DNA from 3 places in the Mesorhizobium sp. M0830 genome. Region 3 is predicted to be linked to each of the others. Evidence: predicted binding sites of a transcription regulator. Region 3 holds the regulator's gene; each other region holds the start of a gene.
What was found. Region 3 encodes PhoB, which activates phosphate uptake and scavenging genes when phosphate is short. Its sites were predicted from a motif close to TGTCATNNANCTGTCAT; they were not measured.
Positions count from the first base shown of each region.

Region 1: ppk2 (polyphosphate kinase 2) is a predicted target of PhoB. The motif match lies at 1,700-1,716, and genes of this name have one in related genera.
Region 2: NKI20_RS07985 (BtaA family protein) is a predicted target of PhoB. The motif match lies at 3,737-3,753, and genes of this name have one in related genera.

Region 1 is NZ_JAMYOR010000001.1:193,830-199,236, forward strand. Features, by position in the region: gene NKI20_RS00835 (dihydrofolate reductase family protein) at 1-612, shown strand, start outside; gene ppk2 (polyphosphate kinase 2) at 673-1,593, opposite strand; gene NKI20_RS00845 (aldo/keto reductase) at 1,874-2,917, shown strand; gene NKI20_RS00850 (glycosyl transferase family 90) at 2,951-3,922, opposite strand; gene NKI20_RS00855 (hypothetical protein) at 4,295-4,447, shown strand; gene NKI20_RS00860 (DUF982 domain-containing protein) at 4,533-4,793, opposite strand; gene NKI20_RS00865 (GntR family transcriptional regulator) at 4,894-5,407, opposite strand, start outside.
Region 2 is NZ_JAMYOR010000009.1:39,847-45,253, forward strand. Features, by position in the region: gene NKI20_RS07980 (hydantoinase B/oxoprolinase family protein) at 1-3,592, shown strand, start outside; gene NKI20_RS07985 (BtaA family protein) at 3,804-5,051, shown strand; gene NKI20_RS07990 (class I SAM-dependent methyltransferase) at 5,048-5,407, shown strand, end outside.
Region 3 is NZ_JAMYOR010000003.1:177,460-182,866, reverse strand. Features, by position in the region: gene NKI20_RS03600 (type I secretion system permease/ATPase) at 1-676, opposite strand, end outside; gene eglC (endo-1,3-1,4-beta-glycanase EglC) at 741-2,153, opposite strand; gene phoB (phosphate regulon transcriptional regulator PhoB) at 2,685-3,374, opposite strand; gene phoU (phosphate signaling complex protein PhoU) at 3,394-4,101, opposite strand; gene pstB (phosphate ABC transporter ATP-binding protein PstB) at 4,127-4,930, opposite strand; gene pstA (phosphate ABC transporter permease PstA) at 4,927-5,407, opposite strand, start outside.

The DNA of each region.
Region 1 (5,407 bases), on a different contig from region 3:
CTCGACGGTTATGGCGCCGGTCCCGATCAGGATCTGCAAGATCCGCTCGGCGTCGGTGGGGAATCCTTGCACAAGTGGTTTGTCGACACTCGCACCTTCCGTGAGATGGTGCTCGGACAAGATGGCGGCACCACCGATATAAACGAGGCGTTCGCGGCGCGCAGTTTCGAGAATGTCGGCGCATGGATCCTCGGCCGCAACATGTTCGGACCGATCCGCGGCGAATGGCCCGATGACAGCTGGAAGGGCTGGTGGGGCGATAACCCGCCCTACCATGTGCCGGTTTTCGTGTTGACCCATCACAAGCGCGAACCGATCGTCATGGAGGGCGGCACGACCTTCTATTTCATCACCGACGGCATCCATTCGGCACTTGAACAGGCAAAAGCAGCGGCTAATGGCAAGGACGTGCGGGTGGGCGGCGGCGTCGCCACCATCCAGCAATATCTCCAGGAGAAGCTGATCGATGAGATGCATCTGGCGATCGCGCCGGTGCTGCTCGGTACGGGCGAGAACCTTTTTGGCGGCCTGGACATGGTCAAGCTCGGCTATGTCTGCAGCGAGCAGGTTGCGACGCCGCTCGCCACGCACGTCACCATCAAGCGGGCTTAGGTGGAGAGCCAATCTCCCCCCTTGTGGGTCCGCGAGGGGGAGATCGCAGCTTCGTCTATCTCAATACTTCTCCGGCACATAAAGCTCGCGCGGTAGCGTCTGGCGCTCGTATTCGGGGTTGAAGACGCGCTCGGGCAGTGTGATCTCCTCGTGCGGCACCTCCTCATATGGCACCTGCTTGAGCAGGTGGTCGATGCAGTTCAGCCGCGCCCGCTTCTTGTCGTTGCCCTCGACGATGAACCAAGGGGCCTCCGGGATGTTGGTGCGGATGAAAGTTTCTTCCTTGGCCTTGGTGTACTGTTCCCAGCGCACACGCGACTGCAGGTCCATCGGCGACAGTTTCCACTGCTTCATGGGATCGTGGATGCGCATCAGAAAGCGCATCTGCTGTTCCTCGTCGGTGATCGAGAACCAGTATTTGACGACGGTGATACCCGAGCGGACAAGCATGCGCTCGAACTCCGGTACGTCGCGGAAGAATTCTTCGACCTGATCGGGCTGAGCAAAGCCCATCACCCGTTCGACGCCCGAGCGGTTGTACCAGGAGCGGTCGAACAGCACGATTTCGCCGCCGGCCGGCAGATGCGGGACATAGCGCTGGAAATACCATTGCGACTTCTCGCGCTCGGTCGGCGCCGGCAGTGCGACGACACGGCAGATGCGCGGGTTGAGCCGCTGGGTGATGCGCTTGATGACGCCGCCCTTGCCGGCCGAATCGCGGCCCTCGAAAATCACCACCAGCTTTTTCTTGTGGTATGCGACCCAGGACTGCAGCTTGATCAGTTCGGACTGCAAGGTGATCAAGTCGCGAAAATACTGCATGCGTTCGATCGAAGGCGGATGCGCGTTCTTGTAGATCTTGGCGATCTCCATCGACAGCGCCGGCTCCGATATTTCGAGCTCATAGTCCTCGTCTAGCGTGTCGGCGAGCTCGGCTTCAAGCCAGTCCCTGGCTGGAGAATTCTGCTTTAGCTCGGTCATATCAGTTGCTCCGCTTGCAAGCGCTGTCGGTCCACGTCGGCGCCCCTAGTTGCTGGCTTGCGTCTCGGAGCGGCAACACCTGAGCCGACTTCAATATAGGCCGGTAATGACGGTTTTATTGCAGCCTGGAACATGACGTCGCCGCTGCAAACCCCGTGAGGCACGATCGATCCGTTGTCGTGGCATGGCGACAAGCTGCTCAAATTGTCCTACAAATAGCGGCCACATTCGGGGTGGCCTTCCCCAACGCCCCTTCCCTAATGCAATCGCGAGGACTGACATGGAATACCGCACTCTCGGCCGTTCCGGCCTGAAGGTTTCGACGCTGACAATGGGCACCATGACTTTCGGCGGCGCCGGCGCGTTTTCGGCTGTCGGCAAAACCGACCTCGACGAGGCGCGCCGGATGATCGACCTCTGCATCGATGCCGGCATCAACGTCATCGACACCGCCAATGTCTATTCGAACGGCATTTCGGAAGAGATCATCGGCGAAGCCCTCGGCGGCAAGCGCAAGGGCGACGTGTTGATCGCATCGAAGGCACGGATGCGGATCGGCAAAGGTCCCAACGATGAGGGCCTGTCGCGCCATCACCTGATCCGCGAATGCGAAAAGAGCCTGAAGCGGCTCAAGACCGACGTCATCGACATCTACTTCCTGCATGAATGGGATGGCGTAACGCCATTGGAAGAAACCATCGCCGCGCTCGACACGCTGGTTGCCCAGGGCAAGATCCGTTACGTCGGCTGTTCCAACTATTCCGGCTGGCAGGTGATGAAGGCGCTCGGCATCAGCGACAGCCATCACCAGCCGCGCTTCGTCACACAGCAGATCCACTACACGCTGGAAGCGCGCGAGGCGGAGTATGAATTGCTGCCGATTTCCGTCGACCAGGGGCTGGGCGTTCTGGTCTGGAGCCCGCTTGCCGGCGGATTGCTGTCGGGCAAATACCGCCGCGACAGCCCCACCGCCCGCCAGCTCGCCGGCTGGTCCGAACCGCCGATCCGCGACGAGGACCGGCTGTGGCGCATCGTCGACGTGCTTGTCGAGATCGGCACGCAGCGCGGTGTGTCGGCGGCGCAGGTGGCACTGGCCTGGCTGCTCGGCCGGCCGGCGGTCAGTTCGCTGGTGATCGGCGGTAGAACCGAAGCGCAGTTCCAGGACAACATCGCGGCGGCGAGCCTGGTGCTCACCGGCGACGAACGCGGTCGCCTCGACGCGGTCAGCCGGCCGCCCTTGCTCTATCCCTACTGGCACCAGCAGCTGACGGCAAAGGACCGCTTCGGCCCCGCCGATCTGGTGATTGACCGAAGCGGCATCTGACGAGCGAAATTCGGCGCCAAAGCCCGCGACGCTCTAACTCTGGATAAAGCGCCAGACCTCGGGATCAGGCTCGATCTGGCCGCTGAGGACAAAATATTTGTAGAGCACGAGCAGCGAGATCGCCTGCTCGTGCTGCTGGTTGGAGAATTGGCGGCAATAGGCATTTGCCGCTGCGATAATGCGTTGCGCCTCGGCCGGGTGTCGTTCGAAATAACGCACCTTATCGGCGACATCGGCGAAATCCGGGTCGAGCGGCACATAGTGGACACCAGCCTCGAGTTGCCTTTCCGCAAACCATGTCTCGTATGTCGGCGGCGGCATCAGGCAGAGCGAATTCGAATTCAGGATCCATTTGAGGTTGGTCGCCACGTCGTTGCCTTCGATCGAGACAATGTAGCGGTAAAGCAGCTGCTGGCTGACGCTGAGAAAAGGCTTGCTGTATTCGGCCGGCGCGTTCGGCTTGTGCGAACCGGCGTCGCAGAAAGGCAAGTCTCGCACGGCGTCGATAAACCTTGTCCGTTTGGGATTGTTGAGATCGCCGCGCCAGACGACGGTCGGGCGCTTGTCGGCGAATGCTGTTGTATCGGCCGGCATGTGGAAATGCCGGAACTTGTTGAATTTCATGATCACAGCATTTTTGTCGTCAGCGCGGATCGGCCGATCCTTGACGAGCGTCGGCACCTTCGGCACCTCGATGACGTCGCCGAATTCGACGTCGACGAGCAATGCCGGATCGAAATAGCGGGCAAACTCCTTGAGGTCGTAATAGTACATGGTCGGCGTCGAAGGCAGCTTGTCGATCCGCACCGCGGCCGGGCTGGGCGCAAACGTGTCGTACAGCTTGTTGTAATAGTTCAGCCGCCGCTGCACCGCCTCATTCGAGAGCCTGGCCTGTTCGAGACGGCCCGCCAACCGTCGGCGAAAGAGTGCCTGTGGAGCGATGTCGCGCAAGACGTTTCGCGCGTAGTAGAAAACTTTCGCCGTCGTTCGGGGAATCGTAGCCATAGTTCACTTGATCAAAACAAACGGGGCAGCATCAAAACAAACGGGGCAGCGCTCAAAATGTTGGATATCCTGGCACCCAGGCTCACCCTACATCATTGTGCCGCGCATCTTGCAAGTCCCGCATCTTGCAAGCCCCCCGGCTATCATCGACGCGAACGGCGCGGGGACTATCGCTTAAGCTGTTGTGTTTGACGGCTAATGCTCCTAGGCAGGACCAGAGCCGCTAAAAGCAATTCCAGGAAAAGTGTGAAACGGTTTTCCCGGAAAAAGCGTATAGCGCTTTCCCTCAGGGGGATTGCGCCAAACAAAGAGCTGGAGCGATTCTGCGTTTCCGTGAAACGACGAACCGGTCCAGCAGTGAAAGGAGCCGATATGGCGCGACCACCAAATTACGATCAGGAACGCAAGGAACGCGACCGCCAGAAGGCGGCCAAGAAGGCCGAGAAGCTGGCGGCCAAGGTTGCGGCGAGAGAACGTTCGAAGCCCGAGGACGAGACCGAAACCGAGACCGACACCGAAAAGTGACGGCAAGCGGCCCGCGAAAGCGGGCCCCGCCACAGTCCAGATTGTCTGCCTAGATTATCGCGCTCGTATCAGGGGCGCTTGCATATCAGGCTGGCGCCTTGTCGCTGACAAAGACATCCACTTCGCGCGCTGCCGCAATGAAGGCGCGCCTGGCGTTCATGGCCGGCTTGTCGCCGGCCAGCGCATCGTGGCACGCCTGCAGCGCCGCGCGATGCTTGGGGCTGCGCTTGCCGGGCCAGCTGTTGAGGAGGTAGTCGGAAGCCTCACGCACCGTGCGCAAGAGCTGAGTGCTTCCCGCTGCGGCTGACTTCACAGTCACAGGTGTTTCAAATCGATTGTTTTCCATCGCCGCTCCTTACGCCATCGGCGTCTGTGAAGCGAGGCCGAAAGTGCGCACACATCCAGCCGCCGCCTTTTTGCGCGGCAATTCCGGACGGAAAACCGCTTTAGGCGGCGACGACGGCAAAGCCTCTGGCGCGAAGACCGCGGCGATCGTTGGCCAGCGACGTCACCAGCCGGTCGCGGCTGCCGACGATGTGGGTCGAAAGCAGGTGCGCGGCTTGATCGGCATCGCCGAGACGTACCGCCGCCAGGATAGCGCTATGTTCGGCCCAAGCGCGGCTGAGGGCGGCTTCGTCGCGAACCTCCAGCCAGCGCGCCCGCGACAGGCGTGTCATGGCATCGCGGACCGCCCGGAACAGGAATTCGTTGCCCGACAGACGCGCCAGTTCGATGTGAAAATCCATGCCGACACGATGCCATTCCTCGCGCGGCGTTTCGTTGTCGCAGGAGTCGAGCATCGCCTCGATGACATCGACGGCGCTGCGGTCCGCCAAGCCGCATGTCAGGCGAAGTGCCGCAACCTCGACCACCTCCCTGTAGACGGCGATCTGCTCGAGTTCGGCCAGATTGATGGGCGACACCGTCCAGCCACGCCCGTCCCTGCCGACCAGGCCCTCG
Region 2 (5,407 bases), on a different contig from region 3:
CTACGAGCGCGTCATCGAGATCAACGAGCGCGTACGCGCTGATGGCCGCGTCGAACAATTGCTCGACATCGCCGCCTGCCGGCCGGCGATCGAACAGGCCAGGGCCGATGGCATCGATGCCGTGGCTATCGTCTTCATGCATGCGTGGAAATATCCCGACCACGAGAAGGCGGTGGCAAAGGTCTGCCGGAAACTGGGTTTCGCCCAAGTCTCGGTCAGCCATGAGGTCTCGCCGCTGATCAAGCTGGTCGGCCGCGGCGACACCACGGTGGTCGACGCCTATCTGTCGCCGATCCTGTCGAGATATGTGCAAAGGGTGGCGGGAGAGTTGGGCGTCCTCTCCCCCCTCGAGGGGGGTGAGGGGCGGTCGACCGAAGGTCGAGAAAAAGCCAACGATTTGGCTTTTTCAGCAACGAACGCCCGAAGCCATAGCGAAGGGCAGTCGGCAAAGCGGCCAGAGGGGGTCCTATCAGAAGGCACCGCCGATGCGTCGAACCCAGTCGAGCCGACCCCACCCGGCGGCTTTGCCGCCACCCTCCCCTCGAGGGGGAGGGAATCCCCTCGCCTCATGTTCATGATGTCCTCCGGCGGGCTGACCGCTGCCGACATGTTTCAGGGAAAGGACGCGCTGCTGTCGGGCCCAGCCGGCGGCGTCGTCGGCATGGTCGTGACGGCCAGGCTCGCCGGTTTCGGCAAAGTCATCGGCTTCGACATGGGCGGCACCTCCACCGATGTCGCCCATTATGACGGCGAATATGAGCGTGCCTTCGACACCGAGGTCGCTGGCGTGCGCATCCGCGCGCCGATGATGCGCATCCACACCGTCGCCGCCGGTGGCGGCTCGATCCTGCACTACGAGGCCGGCCGCTTCCGTGCCGGACCGGACTCGGCCGGCGCCAATCCCGGCCCGGCCGCCTACCGGCGCGGCGGGCCGCTCGCCGTCACCGACGCCAATGTCATGCTGGGCAAGCTGCAGCCCGATTTCTTCCCCGCTATTTTCGGGCCCGGCCAGGACCAGCCGCTCGATGTCGAGACCGTACGGGCAAAATTCGCAATGCTGGCAGCCGAAATTGGCGACGGCCGCACGCCCGAGGCTGTCGCCGAAGGGTTCGTCACCATCGCCGTTGAGAACATGGCGAACGCCATCAAGAAGATCTCCGTCCAGCGCGGCTACGACGTCACCGAATATCTCTTGAACTGCTTCGGTGGCGCCGGCGGCCAGCACGCTTGCCTGGTCGCTGACGCGCTCGGCATGGAGGCGGTATTGATCCATCCCTTCTCCGGCCTGCTGTCGGCTTACGGCATTGGCCTGTCTTCGGTTTTTGCCTCGCGCCAGCAGGCGCTGCTGAAGCCGCTTGCCGAAGAGTCCAGAACGGAGATCGGCAACCTTATTACCACCTTGAAAAAAGCCGTCATCGCCGAACTCGCAGCGCAAGGCATCGCCGAGGATGCGGTTGCCGCGAAGCCCGTGCTGCACATTCGTTATGACGGCACCGACACGACACTGCCGGTGAATTTCGAGGCAGACTCGATTTTCCAGGCCAAGCGCGATTTCGAAATCGCCCACAAGGCGCAGTTCGGTTTCGTCTATGATGACAAGCCGATGATCGTCGAGACCGTCGGCGTCGAAGGCGTCGACACCGGCGGCAATGGCCGCGACGAAACTGAATCGCAAACCGAAGACCTTGCCGTAAGCCCTTCGCAAACCCGCGAAATCTTCACCGAGGGAGAGTGGCGTGCTTCAGGCATCTTCCGCCGCGAGGCGCTGAGGCCGGGAAACACGGTTGCGGGTCCTGCCTTGATCATCGAGCCGAACCAGACGATCGTGATCGAGCCGGGCTGGCAGGCCGAAATCACCGCCAGGAACCATGTGCTCCTGCGCCGCGTCGAGAAAAAGCGCCGGCAGGCCGCACTCGGCACCGAGGCCGACCCGGTCATGCTGGAGGTCTTCAACAATCTGTTCATGTCGATTGCCGAACAGATGGGCGTGACGCTGCAGAACACCGCCTATTCGGTCAACATCAAGGAAAGGCTGGACTTCTCCTGCGCCGTCTTCGACCGCACCGGCGCGCTGGTTGCCAACGCGCCACATATGCCGGTGCATCTAGGCTCGATGGACCGTTCGGTCGAAACCATCATCCGGCTGAATTCCGGCGATATCCACCCCGGCGACGTCTTTGCGCTCAACGCCCCCTACAATGGCGGCACGCACCTGCCCGACATCACTGTTGTGACGCCGGTGTTTTCCCTCCCCCTTGAGGGGCGGGTGGCCGCGCAGCGGCCGGGCGGGGTCCTCTCAGAAGGGACCGCAAGAGAGTCGAGCACTGCCGCAACGACCCCCGCCGGCGGCTTCGCCGCCACCTCCCCCACAAGGGGGGAGGAAATCCTCTTCTGGGTCGCCTCGCGCGGCCACCACGCGGATATTGGCGGCACGGCACCCGGTTCGATGACGCCGCTTGCAACCACCGTCGACGAGGAAGGCGTGCTGTTCGACAATTTCCGCATCGTCGATCGCGGCCACTTCCGCGAGAAGGAGCTGGAAACGCTGCTCACCGACCACCGATACCCGGCCCGCAACCCGCACCAGAACATCGCCGACCTCAAGGCACAGATCGCCGCCAACGAGAAGGGCGTCGCCGAACTGCGCAAGATGGTCACGCATTTCGGCCTTGATGTCGTCGAGGCCTATATGGGCCATGTCCAGGACAATGCCGCCGAAAGCGTGCGCCGCGTGCTGGAGCGGCTGCCCGACAGTTCGCAGTACGAATACCCGACCGACACCGGCCAGATCATCAAGGTCAAGATCACGGTCGACCGGCAAAAGCGCGAGGCGACGGTCGACTTCACCGGCACATCGCCGGTCATGAAGAACAATTTCAATGCACCCGAGCCGGTCGCCCGCGCTGCCGTGCTCTACGCGTTCCGGGTCATGGTCGAGGACATGATCCCGATGAATGCCGGATGCCTGCGGCCAATCAACATCGTCATTCCCGACGGCTGCATGCTCAAACCCGCCTACCCCGCCGCTGTCGTCGCCGGCAATGTCGAGACCTCGCAGCACGTCACCAACGCGCTGTTCGGCGCCATGGGCGCCATGGCCAACGCGCAAGGCACGATGAACAACCTGACCTTCGGCAACAAGACGTACCAATATTACGAGACGATCTGTTCCGGCTCGCCGGCCGGCCAGATGAACTCCGGCCGCGGCTTTGCCGGCACCTCAGGCGTCCACACCCACATGACCAATTCGCGCCTCACCGATCCGGAAGTGCTGGAGCTGCGCTTTCCCGTGCTGCTCGAGGATTTTCACATTCGGGAAGGTTCCGGCGGCAAGGGTAAATGGAGCGCCGGCGACGGCACCAAACGCACCATCCGCTTCCTCGAAAAGATGGAATGCGCGATCCTGTCCTCGCACCGCAACCGCCCGCCGCAAGGCCTGGACGGCGGCGGCGATGGCGAGGTCGGCTCGACCAAGATCCGCCGCAAGGACGGAACCATTGAAGTCCTCAAGGCCTGCGACCAGACGGTGCTTCAGCCGGGCGAGGCCGTCATTCTGGCGACGCCGACGCCGGGCGGATTCGGCAAGCCGTAAGGAAGCATCGAGAATTCGCTGCGGCGAGTCAGGTGACGTGGCTTTCGAGAACCGGAGCGGAGCGGACATTTGAGTCCGTGAGCACCGGAAGCGGAGAAAGCCGCGCCAGATGACCGCCGCAGTAGAATTATCGATGCTTCCGACTGTCACCGGCCTGTCATGACCCTGCGCTACCCGCTTGCGGCAAAGCAAATGGGGAATCATCTTTGCCATGACGGACGTCTCCGCAGATCTGGTCTTTCGCCGCGGCAAGGAAGTGGGAAAGGCCGTCTACCAGAACCGCCCACTGTCGAAGGCAGGCATTTCGGAGCGGCTGTTCGCCTTCCTGTTTTCCGGCCTCGTCTATCCGCAGATCTGGGAAGACCCCGACGTCGACATGGAGGCGATGCAGCTTGGCCGGGGTCACCGCGTCGTCACCATCGCCTCGGGCGGTTGCAATATCCTGGCCTACCTCACCCGTTCGCCGGCACGGATCGATGCCGTAGATCTCAATGCCGCCCATGTCGCGTTGAATCGCATGAAGCTGGAGGCGGTGCGCCAGCTGCCTTCGCAAGGCGACCTGTTCCGCTTCTTCGGCGCCGCCGACACCAGCCACAATTCGGAAGCCTACGACCGCTTCATCGCGCCGTATCTCGACCCGGTCAGCCGTCACTATTGGGAGCGCCGCAACTGGCGCGGCATCAGGCGCATCGCCGTCTTCGATCGCAATTTTTACCAGACCGGCCTGCTTGGCCTGTTCATCGCCATGGGCCATCGCACGGCAAAGTTCTTCGGCGTCGACCCAGCCGGCATCATGCAGGCTCGCAACCCAGGCGAGCAGCGTCGTTTCTTCCAAGAGGAGTTGGCGCCGGTCTTCGACAAGAAGCTTTTGAAATGGGCGACATCTCGCAAGGCCTCGCTGTTCGGCCTCGGCATTCCGCCGGCGCAGTACGATTCGCTGATCACCTCGGGCGACGGCACCATGGCCAGCGTGCTGAAGGCCCGGCTGGAAAAGCTCGCTTGCGATTTTCCGCTGGAGAACAACTACTTCGCCTGGCAGGCCTTCGCGCGGCGCTATCCGAACCCCGGCGAGGCCGCCCTGCCCGCCTATTTGGAAAGGCAGAACTACGAGACCATCCGCAGCAATGTCGACCGCGTCGCCATTCACCATGCCAATCTGATCGAATTCCTCGCCGGCAAGGATGCCGGCGCGGTCGACCGCTTTGTCCTGCTCGATGCACAGGACTGGATGACCGATGAACAGCTCAACGCGCTGTGGGCGGAAATCACCCGCACCGCATCGGCCGGCGCCCGCGTCATCTTCCGTACCGCCGCCGAGCCCAGCCTGTTGCCGGGCCGCGTCTCCAGCTCGCTGCTCGACCAGTGGGTCTATCAGGATGAAGCATCGCGCGAATTCTCGACTCGCGACCGCTCGGCTATCTATGGCGGCTTCCACCTCTATGTGAAGAGTGCAGCGTGAGCATGACCGAACTGCCGGCCAGCCCGGAATTCAAGGCAAACCATGCCGAATTGATGGACGGCGTCTACCGCTGGCAGCGCCACGTCTACGACCTGACCCGCAAATACTACCTGCTCGGCCGCGACCGGCTGATAGCGGAGCTTGATGTGCCCGCCGGCGGCAACGTGCTTGAGCTCGGCTGCGGCACCGGCCGCAACATCATCCTCGCCGCTCGCAGATACCCGGAAGCGCGCTTCTTCGGCCTCGACATCTCGGCCGAAATGCTGGAGACGGCCGGCGCCGCGATGACGCGCGAAGGCCTGTCCGGCCGGGTCATGCTGGCAAGGGGCGACGCCACAGATTTCGATGCCGATGCA
Region 3 (5,407 bases):
AGATCGCGTTGGCCGTGGACGAACGGTCATGAAGAATTAGCGCCTCCGCCACGTGCCTGCCCCAGACGCGCGCCGCGTTTTGGACCATGCCCATGGCGAGCAGCGTCTCCGCGTTGCGGGCAAAGGCCTGCTCCGACAGGCTGGCGACAGCCGAACGTTCCGCGGACAAAGCGTCATTCCTGCCGACGGCGAGCTGATTTGCCAGGACCAGCGCAAGCAACAGCGCAACCCCTGCCAGCGTAAGCCAAAACAGAAAGGGATGGATGAGGTACAGCAGGGTGAGGAAGAAGGGAGCAAACGGCAGGTCAAATAAGACCGCCACACTGCGTGACCTGATGAAGGCGCATATCGAGGCAAGGTCGCGCAGTGGAGACATGGCTGCGCCGCCGGCGTACTTGGCTTCAAGCGAGACGGCGAATGTCCTCGCACCCAGTCTGTCGTCGACAGTGGCTGCAACGCGCTGCGTGTAGATGGAGCGGACCGCATCGAGGAGACCGAGAAAGGCGAGCGCGAGAACCGCGATAGCCGACAGGTAGAACAGCGTCTCGACGCTGTAGGAAGGCAGGACGCGGTCATAGACTTGCAAGAGATAGAGGGGGATCACCAACAGCAGGATGTTGATGAGGAACGAGAAAGCACCGACATCGGCGATGGCGCGCCTGAAAACTGCCTGCAAACTGGACTCTCCAATCATCCCCGCGCTCCCTGACGGCTAATGGCCTCAAACATGAAGCCGCCGCTTAGAGCGAGTGGTCGCTTGCCATGTCCAAGGGTTGGTCCAGCGTATAGGCGTGGATATAGTCGATTTTCATCTCCGCTGGAGTAGCCAGATGGTCAGGAGGCTGGCCGGCAATGCCGCCGACCGCGAGATTGGCCAGTATGTACATGGGGTCGTGCATGTCGGACGGCGTCGCCGCTTGGGCGACCTTCACACCGTCATAGGTCCAGACAAGCTCATCCTTTGTCCAGAGCAGGCCATAGGTGTGGAAACCGTCAGTGTCCGCAACGTTCACCGTGGACGAAACCTTCGTGTGCTCTCCCGTCTCATTGGTGTGCGCTGTCATGAAAAGCGTGTTCGGATCCTGACCGCGCGTTTCGACGACGTCCAGCTCCGGCGGCCACGATCCGTCTTCCGGAAGCAGCCAGAAGGCCGGCCAGGCTCCGGCCGTTTCGGGCAGGTCCGCCCGCATTTCGAAATAGCCGTAGGTTTGCGCGAAGCTGTCGTGGGTCGTCAGTATCCCCGATGTGTATTCGTAGTTGTTGATCAGAGGCTTGATGTCCTCCGGCGCCTGCGCGGCGGTGATGATGAGGACGCCGTTTTCAACGCTGAACGGGTGGACGGAACTCGTCGGCCCGTAATTGGCGTCGATATACCATTGCAACTCGCCATTGCTGCTCAATGTGCTGCCGTTCGGCGCGCCCCACGAGAAATTGGAATTCCAGGTGCCGTCCTGCCCGTCCCGAAGGCTCAGCGTGTTGAATTCGTCGGCGAAGGACAGCGTCATTCCGGACTTGTCTATCGGCAGTTCGAACTGGGTGGGCTGCAACTTGTCGATGGTCGTATTCTTGAACACCAGGATCTCGTCAGATCCGAGGTTCAGCATCACGTTCGATTCCACCTGAACCATCTGCGAACGGACGGCATCGAACGAAGTGAAGTCATAGCCGTTAAGGCGCACCACATCGGTCGCACCGAAATCGAAGATAAGATCGCTTCCATTTCCTTTGGAGATGGCGAAAGTGTCGGCGCCGTCACCGCCGATCAGGACATCATTTCCCTTGCCGCCATCCAGCGTCTGATGACCCGACCCGCCCTTGATGATGTTGTCCAACGCATTTCCGAACGCATATCGATTGGCGCCGGTAACGACCAGGTTCTCGAAATTGTCGGGGAGCTTGTAGCTCATCCAGGTGTCGATCGTGTCGATCCCGGCCCCGGGATCTTCGACCACCTTATTGTTGGTGGAATAGAGGTGATAGTAGTCGTCGCCGGCGCCACCATACATCGTGACATTGACGCCGGTGTCTCCCCAGAACGAGTCGTTGCCTGAGGTGCCATGCAGTTCGGCCCCGGCTCCGGTTGCCGAGAACCAATGACTGGACGCGCCGGTGTAGGGAAGAGGAATACCTTTGGCGTTTAAGACCGTGCTCATCAGAAATCCTTCCTCTTAGTGCCCGACCTGATCAAGTCGTTCGGCGCAAGGTCCGGCGACCGCTTTCAAAGCAACGTTGCAACGAACGAGATCGTTCCCGCGGAATCGTCATCCAATGCAAGATCGTATTGACTATTCGGAGCACATACAATCGATAAAGAGGAGAGAAACTCATTCTTAGTCTGAGGAACTTTTTTAATAAAATTGCGCATTTATGCGAAACCACATCCTCTGGCGGGCACATAGCCATATTAGTTCAAATTGTTTCTTGAGGCGCGCAACTTTGATCGGAGGTCTGCGGGCAAGATAGCAATGTGACCAACTAAAGTGTCACGGGCCGTGCTTCCTGCGGCCAGCCTGGCAGAAAAGCGAATTGGGAGATCGGAGGGCAATCGCCAGCCAGTCAAGCTACGCGCCGAGCCCCGCGAAGGGCAGTTTAGACTTCGATCCCGCCTGCTTGAATGTCTGCCATCGCGTGGCCATTGGCGACGACCTGCTGATCGAATTTGAACCTTGGTTCCGATCTATCGGCTAGTCTTCCCTGATCGCGTAGCCTGCGCCCCGAATGGTGCGGATGACGTCGGGCATGCGGCCGTTGTTGACGGCTTTGCGCAGCCGGCCGACATGCACGTCCACCGTGCGTTCGTCGATGTAGATCGTTTCGCCCCAGACGTTGTCGAGCAGTTGGCTACGCGAGAACACGCGGCCGGGATGGCGCATCATGAATTCGAGCAGGCGGAATTCGGTCGGCCCGAGCCGGATCTCGCTCTTCTTGCGATAGACCCGGTGCGATTCTCGATCGAGCACGATGTCGCCGACCTTCAGCACGCTGGACAGCAGTTCCGGCTTGGCACGGCGCAACAGCGCCTTGACCCTGGCCATGAACTCCGGTGTCGAAAACGGCTTGACCAGATAATCGTCGGCGCCGGTCGAGAGGCCCCGCACGCGATCGCTCTCCTCGCCGCGCGCGGTCAGCATGATGATCGGCAGCCGCTCGGTCTCGGGACGCATTCGCAGGCGCCGGCAGAGTTCGATGCCGGAAACCGCCGGCACCATCCAGTCGAGCACCAGAAGGTCAGGCACGTTCTCCTGCAGCCGGATCTCGGCCTCGTCGCCACGCGTCACGACCTCGACCTGATAGCCCTCGGACTCCAGATTATAGCGGAGCAGCACGCCTAGCGGCTCCTCGTCCTCCACCACCATGATGCGTGGCGCGATCATCGGCTGGTTACCCCTGTCGTCATGCCGCGGGCGCGGACATTGTCGTCTCGTCCTGTTTCGGACGATTGGCCGGCAGCTGGGTGCCGGTCAAAACATAATAGGCATTTTCCGCGATGTTGGTGACGTGGTCGCCGATGCGCTCGAGGTTCTTGGCGCAGAACAAAAGATGCGTGCACGCGGTGATGTTGCGCGGGTCTTCCATCATATAGGTGAGAAGCTCGCGGAACACGGAGGTGTATTTGACGTCGATGCGTTCGTCGTCGGCACGCAGTTTCGCCAGCGCGGCGGCGTCACGCGCCGCATATTCCTCGATGACGCCCTGCACCTGGATCAGCACCAGTTGTGCCATTCCATCGATCGAGTGCGAAAGGTCGCGCGGCGTGACGCTGAGGCCGACAGTGCCGACACGCTTGGCGATGTTCTTGGCAAGGTCGCCGATGCGTTCGAGATCGCCGGCCATGCGGATAGAACCGACGACATGGCGCAGATCATCGGCCATCGGCTGCCGCTTGGCGATCAGCGTGATGGCACGGTCGTCGAGCTCGCGCTGGCGCGCGTCCATGATCGCGTCGTCGGAGACGACGCGCTGTGCCAAGGCGTTGTCGGAATTCAAGAGCGCCTTGGTCGCACCGCCGACCATCGAGCTAGCGAGATCGCCCATGTCGCTGATGAGCCTGCTGATCTGACCGAGATCCTCGTCGAAAGAAGCGACTGTATGTTCGCTCATTATCCTGTTCCTCGTATGCCTGAGCTCAGCCGAAGCGGCCGGTGATGTAGTCCTGCGTGCGCTTCTCGCGGGGCGACGTGAAGATCCTCTCCGTGCGGTCGAACTCGACCAGCTCGCCCAGATACATGAAGGCCGTCTGCTTCGATACGCGCGCCGCCTGCTGCATGTTGTGGGTGACGATGACGATCGTGTAGTCGGCTTGCAACTCGTCGATCAGTTCCTCGATCTTGGCGGTCGACAGCGGGTCGAGCGCCGAGGCGGGCTCGTCGAGCAGGATGACTTCCGGCTTCACCGCCACGGTGCGGGCGATGCAGAGCCGCTGCTGCTGGCCGCCGGAGAGGCTGAGGCCGCTGGCGTCGAGCTTGTCCTTGACCTCGGTCCAGAGTGCCGCGCGCTTCAGCGCCTGCTCGACGCGGCCGTCCATCTCCGACTTGCTCAGCTTCTCGTAGAGCCTGATGCCGAAAGCGATGTTTTCGTAGATCGACATCGGAAATGGCGTCGGCTTCTGGAACACCATGCCGATCTTGGTGCGCAGCAGGTTGAGGTCCTGCGAGCGGTCGAGAACGTTCTGGCCGTCGAGCAGCACCTGACCTTCGGCCGTCTGCTTGGGATAGAGCTCGTAGATGCGATTGAAGACGCGCAGCAGCGTCGACTTCCCGCAGCCCGAAGGCCCGATGAAGGCGGTGACGCTGCGCTCCGGCAAGGACAGAGTGATGTCCTTCAGCGCCTTCGACTGGCCGTAGTAGAAGTTGAGGTTCTTGACCTCGATCTTGGCCTTGGCGGTGGCCTCGGCAGCGATCGTCATGTCTGGAGACAACATCTGGCTCATTTGTCCTCTCTGCGTCCGGTCAGGCTGCGCGCAACGATGCTGAGCGCGAGAACCGTCAATGTGATGATGAGTGCGCCGGTCCAGGCCAGTTGCTGCCATTCCTCGTAAGGGCTGAGAGCGAACTGGAAGATGGTGACAGGCAGGCTGGCCATCGGCGCGTTGAGATTGCTCGACCAGAACTGGTTGTTGAGCGCCGTGAAGAGCAGTGGTGCGGTCTCGCCGGAGATACGGGCGATCGACAGCAATATGCCGGTGACAATGCCCGATAGCGCGGCGCGGTAGGCCACCGACTTGATCACCACCCAGCGCGGCGCGCCGATCGCGGTGCCGGCTTCGCGCAAGGCGTTCGGCACCAAATTGAGCATGTCTTCGGTGGTGCGTACCACCACCGGAATGACGAGGATGGCGAGCGCGACAGCACCGGCGATTGCCGAGAAATGCCCCATCGGCCGCACCATAAGTTCGTAGACGAACAGG